Paraglaciecola psychrophila 170: one gene and its partner. The protein of the gene in region 1 interacts with the protein of each later gene in a pairwise test. Links are inferred from orthologs where the notes say so. Each region holds a gene or a part of one and is shown in the gene's direction. Other genes may lie near its edges.

Region 1 (11,776 bases):
ATCGGCACAGGGTGGTATTACTGTTGCTCTTGGTAATGCTCATGAAGATAACTGGGAATGGCACATGTACGATACGGTCAAAGGTTCCGATTATATTGGTGATCAAGACGCAATCGAATATATGTGTAAAACAGGTCCTGAAGCCATTATTGAAATGGAAAATATGGGGTTGCCTTTTTCTCGCTTCGAAAATGGAAAAATTTATCAACGTCCGTTCGGCGGCCAATCTCAAAACTTTGGTGGAGAGCAAGGCGCACGTACTGCAGCAGCAGCTGATAGAACGGGTCACGCATTATTACATTTGCTTTATCAACAAAATGTTAAAAATAAAACTAAAATATTCAGTGAGTGGTATGCACTCGATTTGGTAAAAAATCAAGACGGTGATGTAGTGGGTTGTACTGCCATTGATATCGAGTCTGGTGAAGTTGTATATTTCAAATCTAAAGCAGTAGTATTAGCAACCGGTGGGGCTGGGCGTATTTACGCTTCAACTACTAATGCTCATATTAATACTGGCGACGGCTTAGGTATGGCACTACGTGCTGGTGTTCCCATGCAAGATATGGAAATGTGGCAGTTCCACCCAACAGGGATTGCAGGTGCTGGTACCCTAGTAACCGAAGGTTGTCGTGGTGAAGGCGGTTACCTTCTAAATAAAAACGGCGAACGTTTTATGGAACGATATGCGCCTAATGCCAAAGATTTAGCCGGACGAGACGTTGTTGCTCGTTCGATGATGACAGAAATTCGTGAAGGTCGTGGCTTCGACGGTCCACAAGGTCCACATTGTAAGCTGAAGCTTGATCACTTAGGTAAAGATGTTCTTGAATCTCGTCTGCCAGGTATCTTAGAATTATCTCGTACATTCGCTCACGTCGACCCCATTAAAGAGCCAATTCCTGTCATTCCAACTTGTCATTATATGATGGGCGGTATACCGACCAATGTTGACGGACAAGCGCTTACCATGGACGTAAATGGAAAAACTTCACCTATTAAAGGGTTGTTTGCTTGTGGTGAAATTGCATGTGTATCAGTACATGGTGCCAACAGACTAGGTGGTAATTCATTATTAGACTTAGTCGTTTTTGGCCGTGCTACAGGATTACATCTTGGTAAAGCGATTGATGGTATCGATGCTCGTGAAGCGTCAGAAGATGATGTTGATCAAGCGATGGTGCGCTTTAATCGCTGGGAAAATTCACCAGTGGGTAAAGGCGAAGATCCTGTTCAAATTAAGAAAGACTTGCAGCAATGTATGCAATTAAACTTCTCGGTATTTCGTGAAGGTGAGTCAATGGCTACAGGTTTGAAAGAGTTAAATGATATCCGAGAAAGATTAGATAACGCTAGCCTTAATGATAAGAGTAATGACTTTAATACTATGCGTATCGAATGTCTTGAACTCGATAATTTAATGGAAACTGCCTACACCACAGCTGTAGCGTCTAATTTCAGAACAGAGAGTCGCGGTGCTCACAGTCGTTTTGATTTTCCTGATAGAGATGATAAGGATTGGTTATGCCATTCTGTTTATTTACCGGATTCAAAATCAATGATAAAACGTGAAGTGAATATGTCACCCAAGTTGCGTGAAGCCTTTCCACCTAAAGCAAGAACATACTAGGAGCAACAATTATGCAATTAAATCTTTCAGTCTACCGTTACAATCCTGATATTGATAACGCTCCTCGTATGCAAGATTATCAGTTGGAGGTCGCAGAAGGCCAAGACATGATGGTATTGGATGCATTGATAGCATTAAAAGAAAAGGATCCTACTCTGTCATTTCGTCGTTCATGCCGTGAAGGTGTATGTGGCTCTGATGGCGTAAACATGAATGGTAAAAATGGCTTAGCGTGCATCACACCAATATCAGCACTTAAAGGTTCTAAGATAGTGGTTCGTCCATTACCTGGATTACCTGTGGTGCGTGATTTGGTAACTGATATGACGCAATTTTATACTCAGTATGAAAAAATAAAGCCGTACCTTATTAACGACGATAAGCAACCGCCAGCCCGTGAGTTTTTGCAGTCCCCTGAAGAAAGAGAAAAGCTAGATGGTTTGTACGAGTGCATATTGTGTGCATGTTGTTCAAGCTCTTGCCCATCTTTCTGGTGGAACCCAGATAAGTTTATTGGCCCTGCCGGTTTGTTACATGCCTATCGCTTCCTAGCTGATAGCAGAGATACAGCAACTGATGAACGTTTAAATGGCTTAGATGATGCATTTAGTGTATTTAGATGCCATGGCATCATGAACTGCGTCAGTGTTTGTCCAAAGGGATTAAACCCAACAAAAGCGATTGGTCATATCAAATCTATGCTGCTCAAACGAGCAGTGTAGGTTTTACTAATAATAAAATACCGTGTGCTTCGGCACACTTATTCGCAGGTCTGATTAAAACCAAGGGACGACAATGCAGCAAAGCGTGATGAAAGCATGGTGGGATTCTTCTCACATGGCTGGTGGCAACGCAACTTATATAGAAGAAATGTACGAAGCGTTTTTAGATGATTCACAAAGTGTGTCTGATGAATGGCGAGACATTTTCGAAAAGTTACCTAAACTTGATGGAGTAGAAGTTGAAACCAAGCACAGTCTTGTTCGCGACCAATTTCGACATCTAGCCGCACTGGGTCCAGCCTCTCGAGTTAGTTCAGCTCAGTCAACTGCAAGTGGCAGTGATGAAAAGCAGGTTAAAGTATTACAATTGATTAATGCCTTTCGATTCAGAGGCCATCAACATGCTAATCTTGACCCTCTCGGGCTGTGGAAACAACCAAGGGTCAGAGACTTGGAACTTTCACACCATAATCTTTCTGAAAAAGACTTTGATACCACGTTCAATTTAGGTTCTTATGCCATCGGCAAAGAGTCTATGCCTTTGGGTGAATTATTTGACTCGCTTAATCGCACCTATTGTGGCTCCATCGGTACTGAATACATGCACATTACCGATACGGATCAGAAACGTTGGTTGCAACATCGTATCGAATCCGTTCAAGCTAAGCCTGAAGTTGCTCGCGAAGATAAAATCAATCTTCTTAAAGGTTTAGTGGCCGCGGACGGAATGGAAAAGTATCTTGGCGCTAAATTTCCCGGTGCGAAACGTTTTTCTCTTGAAGGCGGTGACTCATTAGTACCTATGCTCAAAGCTCTGATCAGTCATGCCGGTAGTAATGGCACTAAAGAAGTTGTTGTGGGTATGGCACACCGAGGTAGGATCAATACATTAGTGAATGTACTGGGGAAAAATCCGTCGGTACTTTTTGATGAGTTTTCCGGTAAACATGATGATTCGCTAGGTGCTGGTGATGTGAAGTATCACGCAGGTTACTCTTCCGATTTTGCCACACCAGGCGGTAACTTACACTTAGCATTGGCATTTAATCCATCGCATCTTGAAATTGTTAACCCAGTTGTTATTGGTTCTGTTCGTGCTCGATTAGACCGACGTGGGTGTTCTGATGGTTCGTTAGTTTTACCTATTACCATTCACGGTGATGCCGCTATTGCGGGACAAGGTGTGGTGCAAGAAACTTTTAACATGTCGCAAACTCGTGGTTTCCAAGTGGGTGGCACAGTACGTATTGTAATTAATAATCAAGTAGGTTTTACCACTTCTAAAACTGAAGATGCACGCTCAACGCAATATTGCACTGACATTGCGAAAATGGTTCAGGCTCCTATATTTCATGTGAATTCTGACGACCCTGAAGCGGTATTGTTTGTAACAAGACTTGCCTTAGATTATCGAAACCAATTTAAACGTGATGTGGTAATTGATTTAGTTTGTTATCGACGTCATGGACACAACGAAGCTGACGAACCAAATGCAACTCAGCCAATAATGTATCAAAAAATTAAAATCCATCCTGTGCCACGTAAAATCTACGCAGACCAACTTATCGCTGAAGGTGTTATAGAAGCACACGAAGTAAAAAAATTGGTGAGTGATTATCGTGCTGCACTCGATCACGGTGCTTGTGTGGTCGAAGAATGGCGCCCAATGACTGAGCATTCAGTGGATTGGTCCCCATTTCTTGGACATGATTGGGATGTTAATTACGACAGTTCAATCAGCGTAGATCAAATTAAAGAATTAGGCGAAAAGCTGTGTACTTTTCCCGCTGATTATACACTTCAATCACGTGTTGCTAAGTTATATAAAGACCGAGTCTCAATGATAAATGGCGAAAAAGCACTAGATTGGGGGATGGCAGAAAACTTAGCTTACGCCGATATAGTTACCAGAGGCAGTAATATACGTATGACAGGGCAAGACTCTGGTCGTGGTACTTTTTTCCATCGCCATGCAGTCTTGCATAATCAAACTGATGGTTCTGATTATATACCTTTGGCTAATATGAACGACGATCAAGGTAAAATGGAAATATACGATTCTGTCTTATCTGAAGCAGCGGTTGTTGCTTTTGAGTATGGTTACGCAACAGCAGAGCCCGGTACACTGACTATTTGGGAAGCTCAATTTGGTGACTTTGCTAACGGTGCTCAGGTTGTGATCGATCAGTTTCTAAGTTCTGGTGAAGCCAAGTGGGGACGTTTGTGTGGATTGACTTTGTTGTTACCTCACGGTTATGAAGGTCAAGGACCAGAGCATAGTTCTGCCAGGTTAGAGCGTTTCTTGCAAATGTGTGCCGATCATAATTGGCAGGTATGTGTACCTTCAACGCCAGCTCAAGTATTTAACATGTTAAGGCGTCAGGCATGTCGCCCGTTACGTAAACCGCTCATCGTCATGTCACCTAAGTCTTTATTGCGTCATCCTTTAGCTGTATCAAGCATTGAAGAACTAGCTGAGGGTGTGTTTCATAATGTTATTGACGAAATAGATGACATTGTGTCAAATAAAGTTAAACGTGTTGTGATGTGCTCAGGCAAAGTCTATTACGACTTGTTAGAGCAGCGCCGCAAGAACGAACAAACCGACGTAGCTATTATTCGAGTCGAACAACTATATCCTTTTCCTCAAGCAGAATTTGGTCAAATCATGAGTAAATTCAAACACGTTAAGGACTGGGTATGGTGTCAAGAAGAACCTCAAAACCAAGGTGCTTGGTATTGTAGTCAACATCATTTTCGGACTGCGTTACCCAGAGCTGCCACGTTAACATATGCCGGTCGAAACGCCTCTGCTTCTCCAGCGGTAGGTTATATTTCAGTTCACAACCAACAGCAAAAAGATTTGGTTGATGATGCATTAACAATTAAATAAGGAACCAGTATGACAATAGAAATAAAAGTACCGGTGTTGCCCGAATCAGTGGCAGATGCATCCATCGCTACCTGGCATGTAAAGGTAGGTGACAAAGTGAGTCGCGACCAAAATCTTGTAGATATTGAAACAGATAAAGTAGTGTTAGAAGTTGTTGCACCTGCAGACGGCGTTGTCAGTGAAATTTTTAATGCTGAGGGCGACACGGTGTTAGGTGAACAAACTATTGCTAATTTTGAGGAAGGTGCGGGTGCGGTCGCAACTGAAGCCGAAGCTCCTGCTCAAACTAGTGAAAAATCAAGTCAACCATCAGCTAATAAGGGTGAGTCAGTGGAAATTAAGGTACCTGTTCTGCCAGAGTCAGTGGCAGATGCAACAATTGCAACTTGGCATGTTAAGCCCGGTGAAGCTATTTCTCGTGATCAGAACTTAGTTGATATCGAGACTGATAAAGTAGTGTTAGAAGTTGTGGCACCTGCTGATGGCACATTAAGTGAAATTTTAGCGCCCGAAGGCGAAACAGTAAACGGTGAGCAGGTGATTGCGCACTTTATCGCCGGTGCTGTTGCCGCTGCACCAGCTACCAGCGAAGCCTCTGGTTCAACTGACGAAAATGATGCCCTTAGCCCTTCTGTTCGCAGACTATTAGCTGAGAAAGGCTTAGATGCTTCTAATATTAAAGGCACAGGAAAAGGCGGTCGAGTTACTAAAGAAGACGTTGAAAAATCTTTACAAGCCCCGGCAGCTAAATCATCTGCATCTGCAGAAGCAGCACCAGCACCAGTTGTTGCATTAGATAACCGAACCGACAAACGAGTACCAATGACACGTTTGCGCAAGACTATCGCTACGCGTTTGTTAGAAGCAAAAAATAGCACCGCTATGTTGACTACGTTTAACGAAGTGAACATGAAGCCAATTATGGATTTGCGTAAGCAATACCAAGAAAGTTTTGAAAAACGTCACGGTATTCGTCTTGGCTTTATGTCTTTCTATGTAAAAGCCGTAACTGAAGCGCTTAAACGTTTCCCTGAAGTAAACGCCTCTATCGATGGTGATGATATTTGTTATCACAATTATTTCGATATCTCTATTGCTGTATCAACCCCTCGTGGATTGGTAACACCAGTACTTAAAGATACTGATTCGTTAGGAATGGCTGGTATTGAAGGTGGTATCAGATCACTGGCACTTAAAGGTCGTGATGGTAAGTTAACTTTAGCTGAGATGCAGGGTGGTAACTTCACTATTACAAATGGTGGAGTGTTTGGTTCGTTGTTGTCGACACCTATTCTGAACCTTCCACAAAGTGCTATTTTAGGTATGCATAAAATTCAAGATAGACCTATGGCAGTGAACGGTAAAGTTGAAATTTTGCCAATGATGTATTTAGCATTGTCTTATGATCACCGCATTATTGATGGTAAAGAGTCTGTTGGCTTTTTGGTGACCATCAAAGAAATGTTAGAAGATCCAACACGTCTTTTATTAGATGTGTAACTAATCGAGGCAGCTGAGGACTAACCCTAGCTGCGTCTTCGTTGTTATTGTGTTACATAACGACATAAAAAATAAAGCGGCTTACTAGCGGCTTTTTTCTTACATTAAACGGGTAGAAAAACCATGAATTTGCATGAATATCAAGGCAAGCAGTTATTCAAAGAGTACGGTTTGCCAGTCTCTGACGGAATAGCAGCTTCGACTCCAGAAGAAGCTGTAGCGGCAGCTGATAAAATTGGCGGCAGTGAGTGGGTAGTTAAATGCCAAGTTCACGCAGGTGGCCGAGGTAAGGCTGGCGGCGTAAAATTGGTCAAAACTAAAGAAGAAATCAAAGCCTTCGCTGAAAAGTGGTTAGGCAAAAATTTAGTGACTTTTCAAACTGATGAACATGGTCAGCCAGTCACCAAAATTTTGGTTGAAACCTGCACTGATATCGCAGATGAGTTGTATTTAGGTGCGGTTGTTGACCGTACTTCTCGTCGCATTGTTTTCATGGCGTCTACTGAAGGCGGTGTTGAAATTGAAACTGTTGCTCATGAAACACCTGAAAAGATTTTAAAAGCTGAAATCGATCCTATTGTCGGTGCACAGCCTTACCAAGCCCGTGAAATGGCGTTTAAATTGGGCCTTAAAGGCGTACAGATTAAACAGTTCACTAAGATATTTCTTGGTTTAGCAAAAATGTTTGTGGACCTAGATATCGCCCTTATCGAAATCAACCCTCTAGTGATTAAAGCTGACGGTGATATTCACTGTCTAGATGCTAAATTAGCTATCGATGGTAACGCTGTTTATCGTCAACCTAAAGTAGCAGCTATGCACGATCCATCACAAGATGATGCTCGTGAAGCAGAGGCGGCTAAATGGGAACTTAACTATGTAGCACTAGACGGAAACGTTGGCTGTATGGTGAATGGTGCCGGTCTTGCTATGGGAACTATGGATATTGTTAACTTACACGGTGGCAAGCCAGCTAACTTCCTTGATGTGGGCGGCGGTGCAACCAAAGAACGTGTTGCTGAAGCATTCAAAATCATTCTTTCTGATAGCAACGTGAGTGCTGTACTAGTGAACATATTTGGTGGCATTGTTCGTTGTGACATGATTGCTGAAGGTATTATTGGCGCAGTTAAAGAAGTAGGCGTTAATGTTCCCGTTGTTGTTCGTTTAGAAGGTACTAACGCTGAACTAGGCCGTGAAGTATTAGCTGCTTCAGACCTAGATATCATAGCTGCAAGCAGTCTGACTGATGCCGCTAAATTAGTTGTTAAAGCCGCGGAGGGCAAATAATGTCTGTATTAATCAATAAAGACACCAAAGTTATCTGCCAGGGTTTTACTGGCGGTCAAGGTACTTTCCATTCAGAGCAAGCTATCGCTTATGGTACAAAGATGGTTGGTGGTGTAACTCCTGGTAAAGGCGGCACTACGCATCTTGGTTTACCTGTATTTAACACAGTACGAGAAGCGGTTGAAAAAACTGGTGCTACGGCCTCTGTTATTTATGTACCAGCTGCATTCTGTAAAGATTCAATTGTTGAAGCGGCTGATTCTGGTATCGAGTTGATCATTTGTATCACTGAAGGTATCCCCACTATCGACATGTTGTTTGTGAAAGAATATTTGACCGTAAAAGGCGTTCGAATGATAGGTCCAAACTGCCCAGGTGTTATCACTCCTGGTGAATGTAAGATTGGTATCATGCCTGGTCATATTCATAAGCCTGGTAAAGTAGGTATTGTTTCTCGCTCTGGTACTTTGACGTACGAAGCAGTTAAACAAACTACTGACGAAGGTTTCGGCCAATCTACTTGTGTAGGTATTGGTGGCGACCCTATCCCTGGTTCAAACTTTATCGATATTTTGAAATTGTTCCAAGAAGATCCTAAAACTGAAGCAATCGTTATGATTGGTGAAATTGGTGGTTCTGCTGAAGAAGAAGCAGCTGAGTATATTAAAGCGCATGTGACTAAACCTGTTGTTTCATACATTGCTGGTGTTACAGCACCTGAAGGCAAGCGTATGGGTCACGCTGGCGCAATTATCGCCGGTGGTAAAGGCACCGCTGATGAGAAATTCAAAGCGCTAGAAGCGGCAGGTGTTAAAACTGTTCGTTCTTTGGCTGATATTGGTAAAGGTTTGCGCGAAATTACTGGTTGGTAAACTTCGTACTTAACCATGTTAAATACTACAACCCGCCATAAGGCGGGTTTTTTGTATCTAGGGTTTTGCTTTCCTTAAGTGGTAAGAAAACATAAGACGAAAAATTTTGTTAATGTGATAATAACTTCAACATGATGCTTATGTACCTAAAATCTTATGCCTATTAATACTCAAAAATCTATTTGTCAGTTAGAAAACTTGCCCAAACCTCGAGAAGTTAGCGGTGTAAACAATGAAACGTTTAATGAGCAGGTGCTTGAATATTATGAGCCAGTGGTGCTGAGAGGATTTGCCAGCGATTGGGAAATAGTACACTTAGCAAATAATTCACTGGACGCTGTAGCCAATTATCTTTGCAAACACGATAGTGGTAAAACTCAACGACTAGTTACAACGCCGACTGCAGCTAACGGTCGCATGTTTTATAATGAAAACTTAGATGGCATGAATTTTAGCGTGCAACAAACATCATTATCATCGAGTATCAAGCAAATGTTACGGCGCCCCGAAGGTCATGGGTCTGAAAACTATTGTATACAAAGTGTCAGCGTTCGCGATAACTTGCCACTGTTAGAGGAAAAAATTTCCTATCCATATAAAATAGCACCCGCTCTTTTATATGGATAGGTAACCAAATGACCGTAGCGCCTCATTTTGATGAGGCCAGTAATATTGCAGTAGTCGCAGCAGGAAAACGACGCTTCACTTTTTTCCCTCCCGAACAGATTAAAAATTTGTATATTGGACCGCTAGATTTTACCCCCTCAGGTCAACCTATCAGTCTGGTGAATTTAAGAGATCCCGATTTAAAGCGCTTTCCTAGATATGAGGAAGCCTATAAAAATGCCATGTCAGTCGAGTTAAATCCTGGTGACGCGATCTATATTCCATCACCTTGATGGCATCATGTTGAGTCACTGTCTAAATTCAATGTGTTGGTCAATTATTGGTGGAGTAACGCCTATGTGTCCAGTGCACTTCCGTTTCCAATGTTAATACATGCAATACAAGCTTTAAAGAACCTGCCTCAGGGCCAAGTTAATGCTTGGGAAAGTATTTTAGAGCATTATCTTTTTGATCGGTCTGTTGACCCTGCAGCTCATTTGCCAGCTGGTACCGCAGGTATTTTAGGAGACTTAACACCGCAAAAGGCTACTCACCTGCACAAGTAGCTAGTTAACCAACTTGGTTAATATTGTTTATAAAGGTAGCTACGGTGTTTTTAAAAAGTTGTCATTTATTAAGGTTTAGTAACGTAACTTGGTTATTTTTTTAGTGAAATTATATTTAAATTTGTTATAAAAACTGCTGCTAAGTGGTTTTTTATTCCTTACTGGTTGCCTTCGTATTATTAAAACGGTGAATAAAACACCATAATAGTTAGTTGTTATCGTGTTTTCGACGGATAACTTATTATTAACATGTTATTTCTGTTATCTATTTTCGAATTGATATAATTAACAATTACATCCTCATTTTGGTGTTTCCTCTTGAAGTAAATTATTATAAAACAATAAGTTACATTTATTAATCCTGAGTGAGAATTCATTTTGTTTGTTGTCTTTCTGTTAACCGTTTGTTGAATGACTTTATTGAATACGTATGTATAGCGTTGAGCTGTAAGGCGGCTTGAAGGTAATATCCTGCTTAGAATAAACGCAAGTGTAAGAATGTATTGTCGGTCTTTGCCGTTTGATTCATTTTAATCATTTGATAACTACCAAGAACGGGACACACACATGAAACAATTTAAACCCAGCTTAATCCAAGCGGCACTTATTACCAGTGGATTTGCTTTCAGCATTTCATCTGCACTTGCTCAAGAAACTGCGGCAGACGATAATTTAGAGGTCATTCAAGTATCTGGTATTAGAGGTAGCTTAATGCGAGCTCAAGCACTCAAAATGGACAACACGTCTATCGTTGAGGTTTTGTCTGCTGAAGATATTGGTAAGTTACCTGATACCAGTATAGCCGAATCATTGGCGCGTTTACCCGGTTTAGCAGGTGAACGTCGAAATGGCCGAACCAGTGGTTTATCTATTCGTGGTTTCAATGAAAACTATGTGGGTACTTCACTCAATGGTCGAGAATTGTTGGGAATGGGAGACAACCGCGGGGTTGAATTTGATTTATATCCTACTGAAATTATTTCTAATATCGTCGTTTATAAAACACCTGAAGCAGGCCTGACCGTTCAGGGACTAGGTGGTACAGTTGATTTGCAAACTGTTAATCCAATTGGTCAAGAGCGCTCGATTACTTTTAACGGTAACTACGAGAAAAACCAAAAAGATTCGGCTAACCCAGATTACGATAATAACGGACACCGTTTGTCCTTTAACTATATTGATTCATTTGCAGACGACACTATTGGTCTTGCATTAACATTAGCAACAATGGAAACGCCGCGTCAGGAAGAGCAATTTCGTGGCTGGGGTTATGCAACGGTTAATCAAGATAGCCCTAGAAGAGATTTAGATATTACCCCTTCTTCTGCCGGAGACGTCGTAACAGGTGGTCATGATTCATTTGTTCGTTCGGCAATGCTTGAACGTGATTCAATTGCAGCCGTTATTCAATACGCACCGAATGATAAACTCAATATTCAAGTTGATGCGCTGTATATCGATTTTGAAGAAAATGATGTTAGACGCGGCCTCGAAGAAGGCGGAGCTGAGTGGGGTGTGGGTGACAATTACCAAATCACAGGTGTTGAAAATGGTTTAGTTACTTCGGGTAATTATGATGGGTTTTATTCTGTTGTTCGAAATGACGCTAGAAGTCAAGAATCCAAACTAACCACTATAGGCTTGAATCTTGAGTATGAGATAAATGATAGCTGGACTGCTGAGGTTGATTATTCAAC
Region 2 (11,734 bases), 750 kb from region 1 along the record:
AGCCTACTATGCCTGGAGACCAAACGATTGAAGCGCGAATTCGTGCTGCTATACGTTGGAATGCCTTAATGATCGTGCTACGTGCTTCTAAGAAAGACTTAGATCTAGGTGGCCATATTGGTAGCTTCGCATCCTCAGCCATGTTGTACGATGTAGGTTTTAACCACTTTTTTAAAGCACCTAACGACAAAAACAGTGGCGACTTTATATTTTATCAAGGCCATATTTCTCCAGGTATTTATGCCCGCTCTTTCCTAGAAGGCAATTTATCAGAAACACAGTTAAATAATTTTCGTCAAGAATGTGATGGCCAAGGAATACCTTCTTATCCTCATCCTCACTTAATGAAAGATTATTGGCAGTTTCCTACTGTTTCTATGGGTTTAGGTCCATTGCAAGCTATCTACACTGCACGTTTTTTAAAGTACTTAACTAATCGTGGCATCAAAGATTGTTCCGAGCAAAGAGTATATTGTTACTTAGGTGACGGTGAGTGTGATGAGCCTGAATCATTAGGCGCCATTGGTTTGGCTTCTCGTGAAGGTTTAGACAACTTAACCTTCGTCATCAACTGTAACCTACAACGTTTGGATGGACCGGTTCGTGGTAACGGAAAAATAATTCAAGAGCTTGAAGGCACTTTCCGTGGCGCAGGCTGGGAAGTAGTAAAAGTCATTTGGGGTAGCTACTGGGATGCACTCATTGCCCGTGACAAATCCGGTAAACTTTTACAACTAATGAATGAAACTGTAGACGGTGAATACCAAAACTGTAAAGCCAAAGGTGGCAAGTACACCCGTGAAAACTACTTTAACAAATATCCCGAAACAGCGGCGCTTGTGGCAAACATGTCTGACGAAGATATTTTCCGGCTAAACCGTGGTGGACATGACCCAGTTAAAGTATTCGCCGCTTACCAAAAAGCCATGGATACCAAAGGTCGTCCAACGGTTATTTTAGCCAAAACTATTAAAGGTTTTGGTTTAGGTGCATCAGGTGAAGCCTTAAATATTGCGCACAACGTGAAAAAAATGGATGTGGATTCCCTAAAAAAATTCCGCGACCGTTTCAACATTCCTGTCACAGACGAAGCCATTGCTGATTTACCTTATTTTAAATTTGCTGAAGACAGTGAAGAATATAAGTATATGAAAGCACGTCGCGAAGCATTAGGTGGTTCATTACCGCAGCGCCGTGTGCAAGCAGAAGACCAACTTGAGATGCCTGAATTAAAAGCCTTTGATGCTATTTTGAAAGGTTCAGGCGACCGTGAAGTGTCTTCTACTATGACCTTTGTACGTGTACTTAATGTCTTATTGAAAGATAAGAAAATGGGTAAACGTGTGGTACCTATTATTCCTGATGAAGCCCGTACTTTTGGAATGGAAGGTCTATTCCGTCAAGTGGGTATTTACGCCAACGAAGGTCAAAAATACACGCCTCAAGATGCAGACCAAGTGGCCTATTACCGTGAAGATAAAAAAGGTCAGGTTTTACAAGAAGGTATCAACGAACTAGGTGCTATGGCTTCTTGGGTCGCTGCTGGTACGTCTTACTCCACTTGCAACGCCACAACTATCCCCTTTTACATATACTACTCCATGTTTGGTTTCCAACGTGTAGGCGATTTAGCTTGGGCTGCTGGCGACAGCCAAGCTCGAGGCTTTTTGTTAGGTGCCACTGCAGGTCGTACCACCCTTAACGGCGAAGGTCTACAACATCAAGATGGGCATTCACATGTTCAAGCTAATTTGATCCCAAATTGTGTTACCTATGACCCAACTTACGGATATGAAGTAGCGGTAATAGTGCAAGACGGTTTACGTCGTATGTACACTGAAAACGAAAATGTATTCTATTACCTCACCCTGATGAATGAAAATTATCAACATCCTGCTATGCCAGAAAGCAAAGACATAGCCAAACAAATCATCAAAGGTATCTACAAGTTAGAGCGAGTTGAAGCAAAAGGTAAGGCTAAAGCTAAGTCCAATGTTCAACTTATGGGCTCGGGCACAATCTTAAATGAAGTACGCAAAGCAGCGCAGATTTTAAGTGAAGACTACAAAGTCTCTTCCGATGTATATTCTGTGACCTCTTTCAACGAATTAGCCCGTGAAGGTCAGGCCATAGCACGTTGGAATATGCTTAACCCTGAAGCTGATGCTAAAACATCATACATAGGTAAAGTTATCAGTAAAGATGCAGGTCCTGCTATTGCAGCCACTGACTATGTGAAAGGTTATTCTGATCAAGTGCGTGCCTTCATTGACACCGACTATCGTTGCCTAGGTACTGATGGTTTTGGCCGCAGTGATAGCCGTGCAAACTTACGTACACACTTTGAAGTCAATGCGGCATATATAGTCGTTGCGTCTTTGTATGAACTCGCCAAACGTGGTGAAGTTGACAAAAAAGTAGTGACCGAAGCAATTAAACGCTTTGACATCAACATCGACAAACTTAACCCACTTTACGCTTAATAGTGACTAGATAAGGAGTTTTACATATGTCTGATATACAAAAAATTCTAGTCCCCGATGTAGGTGGCGAAGAAGTTGAAATCATTGAAATTTGTTTCGCCGTCGGCGATACATTAGAAGCTGAAGACGGAGTGATTACCGTTGAAACCGATAAAGCATCAATGGACATCCCTGCCCCTTTTGCAGGTGAATTGATCAGTTTGTCGGTCAAAGTGGGTGACAAAATCAAAGAAGGTGATGTAATTGGTGAAATTAAAGCATCAGGATCAACTGCTGCTGAAGAAGAAGCACCAGCAGAACCCGAAGAAAAAGAATCCGCTTCTGAAGTTGCAACAAAAGAAGAACCTAGCAAAGCAGAATCAACCCCGGCAGCTGAGCCTGAAGCAAATGGAGCCAGTGAACTAATTGACGTGGCTGTGCCTGATATCGGTGAAGATGGCGAAGTGGATGTAATTGATGTTTTGGTGTCTGTTGGTGATGTAATTGAACAAGAAGACGGTTTGATTACCTTAGAAACAGATAAAGCTACGATGGATGTGCCTTCGACTCACGCTGGCACAGTCAAAGAAGTGTATATATCCACTGGCGACAAAGTGAAGCAAGGCACTCTTGTGATTAAACTTGAGACCGCCGGTGGTAAAGCTACTGACAAATCGGCGGATGCGGCACCAACCGCTGTCGAAAAGCCTGAAGAAAAACCTGAAAAAGTGGCTCCGGCAGCTGCAGAAAAACCGGCGGCGGTTCCAGAAGCGCCTACTCCTACCTCTGGTGGAAAAGCTCACGCTTCACCTTCAGTACGTAGAATAGCCAGAGAATTTGGTGTCGACTTAAGCCTAGTGGCAGCTACCGGTCCTAAAAAACGTGTTCTAAAAGAAGACGTACAGGCCTACGTGAAAGCAGAATTAGCAAAACCTCGATCAGCCAGCGGCAACGCAACTGGCAATGGCAATGTTTTACAAATTGCTACCGTTAAACCTATTGACCACGCCAAGTTTGGTGAGATTGAAATCTTACCTTTAAGCCGAATTCAGAAAATATCTGGCCCCTTCTTACACCGTAATTGGGTCACTATTCCCCATATTACTCAGTTCGACGAGGCAGATATCACTGAAGTTGAGACTTTCCGTAAAGAACAAAACGCTTACCACGCCAAGGTTAAGTCTGGATTAAAAATCACACCTCTCGTTTTTGTGATGAAAGCAGTGGCCAAAGCATTGGAAAAATACCCAGCCTTTAACTCTTCTTTATCTGAGGATGGTGAAAGTTTAATTCTTAAGAAATTTATTAATATCGGTATCGCGGTAGAAACACCAGGCGGTTTAGTGGTTCCCGTTATTAAAGATGTCAACAAAAAAGGCATCGAACAGCTTTCTAAAGAGTTGATCGAAATTTCTGGTAAAGCCAGAGAAGGCAAGCTAAAAGCAAACGATATGCAAGGTGGTACATTCACCATATCAAGTTTAGGTGGGATTGGCGGAACAGCGTTTACGCCTATTGTTAATGCCCCTGAAGTTGCTATATTGGGCGTCTCTAAATCAGAAATGAAACCTAAGTGGAATGGTACAGAATTTGAACCACGCCTGATGGTGCCATTAAGTCTGTCTTACGACCACCGGGTCATCGACGGTGCAGTAGGTGCACGTTTTTCTACTGAAGTTGCTGCAAATTTAACTGATTTACGTAGAATAATACTTTAGTGAAGAACGGGTGACAGTTTACTGTTACCCACTTCTAAAGCCAAAAGCAGGATTTATTCACAACATGTTAGCTGTAATACCGGCAAAACATGTTGTTCAAAAAAAGAATTTGAGGATCATATGAGCGAAATCAAGACTCAGTTAGTTGTATTAGGTGCAGGCCCAGGGGGCTATGCAGCCGCTTTTCGCGCTGCTGATTTAGGCGTGGAGACAGTAATAGTTGATGCCCGTGTTACTTTAGGTGGTGTATGTCTGAACGTGGGCTGTATCCCTTCAAAAGCATTACTTCACGTAGCCAAGGTTATTGACGATGCTAAAGATATGGCTAGCCATGGTGTATCTTTTGGTGAACCTGTTATTGATTTAGACAAAATCCGTGGTTGGAAAGACAGCGTTATTGAGCAGTTAACCAAAGGTTTATCCGGTATGGCCAAGATGCGTAAGGTTAAACACGTACAAGGTTATGGTAAGTTTACCAGCAGCAATACTCTTGAAGTTGAAGGCAAAGACGGAAAAACGACTATCACCTTCGACAATGCTGTTATTGCTGCCGGGTCTGAGCCAGTTACCTTACCGTTTATTCCAAAAGATGATCCTCGCGTAATCGACTCAACTGGCGCTCTAGAGCTAGCGGATATACCAGAAAAAATGTTAGTCCTAGGCGGTGGTATTATTGGCTTGGAGATGGGTACAGTTTACCGTGCGCTAGGTTCAAAAATTGACGTAGTCGAATTCCTTGACCAACTTATCCCTGCGGCTGACAAAGACGTAATAAAAGCTTATCAAAAGTATGTAAAAAATAAATTCAACGTGATGCTAGAAACCAAAGTAACAGCAGTTGAAGCAAAAGAAGACGGCTTATATGTTACTTTTGAAGGCAAACAAGCACCCGCAGAACCGGTTAGGTACGATAAAGTACTGGTTGCCGTTGGCCGTCGTCCGAATGGCAGTGTAGTTGATGCAGAAAAAGCCGGTGTGAAGGTAGACGAACGTGGCTTTATTAATGTTGATAAACAACTTCGTACGAACGTATCTAATATTTTTGCTTTAGGTGACTTAATCGGGCAGCCTATGCTCGCTCACAAAGCAGCACACGAAGGTCATGTGGCTGCAGAAGTTATCTCAGGTAAAAAGCATTACTTCGACCCTAAAGGCATTCCTTCTGTTGCTTATACTGATCCGGAAATAGCATGGGTAGGTGTAACTGAAAAGGAAGCCAAAGAACAAGGCCTCAATTACGAAGCTTCGACTTTCCCTTGGGCTGCATCAGGCCGTGCGATTGCATCCGCACGTACTGAAGGTTTGACTAAGTTGATCTTCGACAAAGAGACACATCGTATCATTGGTGGCGCTATTGTCGGTATTAACGCCGGTGAAATGTTAGGTGAAATTGGCCTAGCGATTGAAATGGGAGCCGATGCAGAAGATATCGCATTAACTATCCATGCTCACCCTACCCTTAACGAATCAATCGGCCTAGCCGCTGAAATGTACGAAGGTAGCATTACTGACTTGCCAAATGCTAAGGCAAAGAAAAAGTAAATACTGGTAACTATTCATTCCAAAAACACAAATCCGATGAAAGGAATTTCATCGGATTTTTTTATATGTGGAAAATAAGCTAATACCAATCCATCTTAATTTCTTCCCTCTACGAAACGCTCTGTGTTCTGAGGTGAATTGCAGATTCGCTGATTAGACAAAACCCATATTTATATTTAAATTAGTTTGTCTTAACATGTCTACTCCTGTGTGAAGCGAAGCGCTCCTTTTTCTCTGTGGTATATAGCTTTTAATACTGAAGAGCCAAAAACAAGATATTTAAATCACAGAGGTCACCGGGTGCCGCGTACAGGTAGCGCAGAGAAAAGCAAAGCCAATTGATTGCGAGTTACCGCGAGTTACCAGGACACGTATGTTAATTCACTGTAACAAATCCTCACACTTAACTATTTTCACCTTTTGCAGTTACCCCGAGCAATCAGTAAACTCATGCCCCTCCATAAAACAAAACGAGAGCTAAAAACATAGCTCCATGAAGGTAGACAGATGAATAAAATCAGTATGTTAGCGTTTAGTATCAGTTTGGCGCTAGGTTTAAGTGCGTGTACTCCCACAAGTCAATCTGACCCAACTGTCACTCCAGCAATTATCAGTCAGGCTGTGATGACCTCGGGGATCGATTTAACAGCCGTTGATCAAAACGTTCGCGCTCAAGATGACTTTTTTAGACATGTAAACGGTGCGTGGCTAACACAAACCGAGATCCCAGCAGACAAATCCCGCTATGGCATATTTAATGTTTTGTATGACGACACCCAAGAAAACTTAAAGACATTAATCCAAGAGTCATCTAACACCCAAGCTATAAAAGGCTCAAACACCCAGAAACTGGGAGATATGTATAACAGTTACATGAACGTTGAGCAGGCAAATGAGAAAGGTATGTCCCCCCTTGAACCTTTGCTCGCCAGCATTTATGCAGCAGAAAATATGCAGCAACTTTCTAAAGTTTTTGGCGAGCTATATGTCTTAGGGGTAAGCGGTGCATTTAACTTCTATACCTCTCCTGATGCTAAAGATCCTGAAGTGGTCACTATGTACCTTTATCAAAGTGGATTAACCCTGCCTGACAGAGATTATTACAGCAAAGAAGAAGAAAAATTTGTTAACTTCCGCGCTGCCACTGAAAAATACATGACCGATATTTTAACAAAGTCTGGGCATCAGTCTGGTGCTGACGCAGCCAATAAGATCATGGCTTTAGAAAAAGATATCGCAGGCAAACACCTGTCGCGTGTTGAAAGCCGGGATGCAGAGAAAAATTATAATAAAAAGAGCACTACTCAAGTCAAAGCCTTAATCGGTTCCTTTGACTGGCAAGCCTATGCTGATGCAAGTGGTGTGGGTGAAGTCAATGATATGGTAGTCCGCAATATGCCATATTTTGAGCAAATTGCTGGGATATTCGCCGCGCACGATTTACAAACTTGGCAAGACTACCTAGCCTTTAACTTAGTCGACAGTTACGCTTCGCGTCTCAGTCAAGATATGGTCGACTTACACTTCGATTTCCACTCCACTACTTTAAACGGAATTCCAGAACAAAGACCTCGCTGGAAACGTGCAGTGGCAGCAACAAGCAGTATATTAGGTGAAGTGTTGGGCCAACAATATGTCGAACGCCACTTTACCCCAGAAGCTAAAACCAAGATGGATGTCTTAGTCCAAAACCTGACGAAAGCCTATGGCGAAAGTATCAATCAATTAGAATGGATGACGCCTGAAACTAAGAAAGCAGCCTTAGAAAAATTAGCCGCATTCACACCTAAAATTGGTTACCCAGATAAATGGCGTGATTATTCTGCTTTAGAAATCAAAGCCAATGATTTAGTGGGTAATTATATTCGATACTCGACCTTTGACCACTTTGAAGACACTAACAAAATAGGCAAGCCAGTCGACAAAGCTGATTGGGGCATGACACCTCAAACTATCAACGCATATTATCACCCTGTAAGAAACGAAATCGTTTTCCCAGCGGGAATTTTGCAATCGCCATTTTTTGATATGAATGCCGAAGATGCAGTGAATTATGGCGCCATTGGCGCGGTAATTGGCCACGAAATTGGCCATGGCTTTGACGATCAAGGTTCAAAATATGATGGTCAAGGTAACTTGCGCAGTTGGTGGACAGATGCGGACCGCGCAGCGTTTGATGTACTAGGCAAAAAATTAGTTGCTCAGTTCAACAAATTTGAGCCCATTGAAGGTCAAACCGTCAATGGTGAATTGACCTTAGGCGAAAATATTGGTGACTTAGCGGGCGTGACTATCGGATACAAAGCATATCAAATGTCACTAGATGGTAAAACGTCACCTGTGATTGATGGCCTAACTGGCGACCAGCGTTTCTTTATGGGATATGCCCAAGTGTGGCGCAGTAAATCCCGAGAAGATGCATTAAGAGCGCAATTGATTAGTGATCCACATTCACCAGGAGAGTTCCGCGTTAACGGTATAGTGGGCAACGTAGATGTTTTCTATCAAGCATTTGATGTTAAAGAAGGCGATGCGATGTATCTTAAACCTGAGGACAGAGTCAAAATTTGGTAATAAGCAATCTATAGCATTAAGGAGGTCGCTTAGCGGCCTTATTTTTAATCACAACAATTAACTAAATTACTTTAATACCAACTGATTAACCTGAAGCCAATTTTCACCGTAATACTTATTCATAATATTATTCAGGGTGCCGTTATCAATCATTAATTTTACTGCATATTGTAACTTGTTCATGTCCGTGTCACTTTTAGAGTGCTTAGACAATTGCAATCATTGCTCACCAAAGCCTATTGCATAATGATTAGTTGGATCAATATTTGTCACTGGAATACTATTTTGAGTAAGCGGAGAAGATAGAACTAAAGCACTGCCTGCTCATAGTCAGTTACTTCTAGGATATTTAATTTATCGTCATGCTCAAAGATATCGTTCAAACGGGTTCACCGCGTTTTACCAATTATAAGACCAGATAAATCATGGTGTTACAACATAAAAAAGTACGGAACAAACAAAGGCACTAAAAAAATGACAGCGCATACTAGAAATACTCTTAAAGAGATATAAATCGATTTTTTCCACATGCATTTTATTTAAAAATGGCAATAAGTATCCTAAGTCTGTATATATTTTATATTCTAAGTAGAATTTAAAATATAACCTGTTAAATACCAATTAAATCATACGGGCCTACACTTTAATTACATGAACACAATAATGTCAGTGATCTTGCTTTGAAACAAATTGAAATATTTGAAATTACCAGCCCATGTATTGGTGTGTGCCAATCTGGACCAAAAGGTTTCTGTGTTGGCTGTTTCAGATCTAGAGAAGAAAGAGTACATTGGATAAACTTAGAACAAGATGTTCAGAGTAAAATTATCAAAGCCTGTGCAACACGTAAAAAAAGAGCACAAGCAGCCCATAAAAATAAAATCAAAAAAAGTACAACTGAAACATCACCACAGCTTGGTTTCTCAGACGATTCATTTACCCAGAATAAACCATAAAATAGCTAATCTGATGGTCACCTGTGACATCACCTAAATTAACAAAGAGGTTCGCAATGCCCAAACTTAAAACAGCACTGATCACAGGCTCATCAGAAGGTATAGGTCGTAGCTTTGCAGAAGTCTATGCAAAGAATGGACATGACTTAGTGTTAGTAGCACGTAATGCATCTAAGTTAATGGATTTTGCTAGCGAACTAAAAGCAAAATACGCAGTCGATGTGCATGTCTTCGCCGCCGACTTGATCCCCGTCGATGCGGCACAAAAGCTATTTGAAGCGATCGCATTAAAAGAAATAAAAGTCGATATATTGGTGAATAATGCAGGCATGATGCAAGTCGAAAAGTTGAGCCTAAGCGATTCACAGCAGTTAAATAACTTATTGCAATTAAACATTCAGAGTTTGGTCAATATGACCCAACAATTTATCAAACCCATGCTTGCCCGTCGGCAAGGGAAAATTGTCAATGTAGGCTCTATTGCTAGCTTTATGCCGACCCCTAACTTTGCAGCATACGGTGCCAGTAAGGCTTTTGTATTGTCCTTTTCAGAAGGTATCGCCGAAGAACTTCGAGGCACTGGAGTAAGCGTCACTTGTGTATGCCCTGGCATGACAGAAACCCAAATGCTCACTCACGCTGATGGCTTTGAAAAGTTTATTCCTAAATTTTTAAAAGCAGATCCGATGGAACTTGCTGCGCAAGCATATAAGGCAAGTATGAAAGGAGAAGTCGTATTTTTGGACAAGGTAGCCAACAAATTGTTAGTACAAATGGCCACACACTATCCTCGATGGATGGTGCGCAGCGTTAACGGATTGTTTGCACGTTTTAAATAAAGTCAGCTAGCCTTAATGTGATCCAGTATCTGTTGGGTTATATCAGCATATAGTTGACTGGGTATGGTGTGCCCCATACCTGGGTAGGTTTTTATTTTGGCATTGGGTATCGCTTTAGCTGTGGCATACCCACAAGCAACAAGTACTAAAGGGTCGTCCTCACCATGTAGGATTAAGCTGGATACGGTTAAAGTATTTAGGGCTTTAGTTCTATCCGGCGAGTCCAAAATAGCGGCTAGTTGCCGGGTGTTGCCCGCAGGATTAAAACCTCGCTGTAATGCCCGCGTTATTAAACCAAGCACTTTTGGTTGATCAAATGGATAATAATTCCCCTGTATCATCCGCCACACATGCATACCATAGGTAACGGCTTTATCAACATCTTTAGGAGGAGGTTTAAGCATTTTAAAACTAAAGGCCGCAGACGGCTTGGGTAACTTCCTATTACCGGTAGTAGACATGATAGAAGTAAGACTTTTAACTCTGTGTGGGTGATGGATTGCAATTTCTTGAGCAATCATTCCGCCCATAGATGCGCCCACTATATGTGCACTTTCAAGCTGTAATGCATCTAATAAGCTCACTGTATCTTGCATCATATCAGACAATAAATAAGTGGCACCAAGTGGGCGTTTAAACACCGCATTTGTCAGTAAAGCAAGACTAGTGGGTGGAGGTATTGAGTCCAACCAAGTACTTTTGCCATTATCCCGGTTATCAAATCTGATAACCCAATAGCCTTGTGAGGCTAGTAATTTGCAAAACTGTTCGTCCCAATAAATCATTTGAGTGGCTAAGCCCATGATCAATACAATAGCTGGATGACTTTTATCTCCAAAACTATCGTAATTAATATAGAGGTTGTTAGCTGCAACCAACTGCTCGGGATGGTGAGTGATAGTATTCAAAGGTGTCAAAACTCCTAGCAAATCAAACGTACTTTAGCTTGCCTGAAAACTGAGGTTTTTCAAGTTCAGCGTTTTTATATAGCTGCCAACTAGCTTCTGGTTGCGACAATCTATTCGCGACAATCCACACAGCCTGTGGATTGTGACCTAAGCCAGAATGACTGCCTCGTACCTGAATATTTTCAGCCTGATGATGTGCTTCAATTCGGTGATTAATACAAGCTTGCCAATGAACAACACCATCAGTTTTAGAATATAATGCCGAATTTGGAACCGGTGGAGGGGTAAACATCTTTCTCACCGCATCTGGATTAGATTGAGAAACATTACCATTAATAAGTTCAAACAATCTTTCGACTGCGGGAGAAGACCCTTGCGAACCATTGAATGGACTACCCAGTGTAATGACTTGACGCACGCAATCTGGAATAATCCGAGCAAGCTCTCTAGCTAAAATACCACCCAAACTCCAGCCAATTAAACTGACCTTCGCGTTATGAATGACCGATAATTCAATTACTCGATTAATTAATTGATCACTTAATACTTGTTCACCACCGACTATATGGGTGCCAAAATTCCGTCCGAGTTCCCAACCATAGATTGCATAACCTTTACCTTTTAAAAAAGAGCGTATGGGTTTAGTTGAAAAATCACTGGCTAAAAAACCAGGAAGCACCATTACCGGATGCCCGTCACCAGAAGGAGCCCTCTTTAAAAAGGGTAAAGCAGCTC

What was found.
Region 2: the proteins of odhB (region 1) and lpdA interact in binary tests that used the Escherichia coli proteins (3 or more experiments, as listed by UniProt). The link is inferred for Paraglaciecola psychrophila 170 from one-to-one orthologs.

The regions. Positions count from the first base shown.
Region 1 is NC_020514.1:2,097,056-2,108,831, forward strand. What follows is about bases 4,590-7,499. They hold odhB (2-oxoglutarate dehydrogenase complex dihydrolipoyllysine-residue succinyltransferase), read left to right. Parts: upstream 4,590-5,254; coding sequence 5,255-6,745; downstream 6,746-7,499. Other genes in these bases: C427_RS09135 (2-oxoglutarate dehydrogenase E1 component), read left to right, coding at 4,590-5,245; sucC (ADP-forming succinate--CoA ligase subunit beta), read left to right, coding at 6,869-7,499. Also shown: sdhA (succinate dehydrogenase flavoprotein subunit), read left to right, coding at 1-1,630; C427_RS09130 (succinate dehydrogenase iron-sulfur subunit), read left to right, coding at 1,642-2,352; more of C427_RS09135, read left to right, coding at 2,426-4,589; more of sucC, read left to right, coding at 7,500-8,035; sucD (succinate--CoA ligase subunit alpha), read left to right, coding at 8,035-8,907; C427_RS28170 (cupin-like domain-containing protein), read left to right, coding at 9,064-9,534; C427_RS28175 (cupin-like domain-containing protein), read left to right, coding at 9,543-9,806; C427_RS24035 (hypothetical protein), read left to right, coding at 9,873-10,079; C427_RS09160 (TonB-dependent receptor), read left to right, coding at 10,647-11,776. UniProt on the Escherichia coli protein: E2 component of the 2-oxoglutarate dehydrogenase (OGDH) complex which catalyzes the second step in the conversion of 2-oxoglutarate to succinyl-CoA and CO(2).
Region 2 is NC_020514.1:1,349,457-1,361,190, reverse strand. What follows is about bases 3,644-6,511. They hold lpdA (dihydrolipoyl dehydrogenase), read left to right. Parts: upstream 3,644-4,300; coding sequence 4,301-5,722; downstream 5,723-6,511. Other genes in these bases: C427_RS05865 (M13 family metallopeptidase), read left to right, coding at 6,230-6,511; aceF (dihydrolipoyllysine-residue acetyltransferase), read left to right, coding at 3,644-4,180. Outside these bases: aceE (pyruvate dehydrogenase (acetyl-transferring), homodimeric type), read left to right, coding at 1-2,483; more of aceF, read left to right, coding at 2,510-3,643; more of C427_RS05865, read left to right, coding at 6,512-8,296; C427_RS05860 (DUF1289 domain-containing protein), read left to right, coding at 8,977-9,252; C427_RS05855 (SDR family NAD(P)-dependent oxidoreductase), read left to right, coding at 9,309-10,091; C427_RS05850 (alpha/beta fold hydrolase), read right to left, coding at 10,094-10,999; C427_RS05845 (esterase/lipase family protein), read right to left, coding at 11,022-11,734. UniProt on the Escherichia coli protein: Lipoamide dehydrogenase is a component of the glycine cleavage system as well as of the alpha-ketoacid dehydrogenase complexes.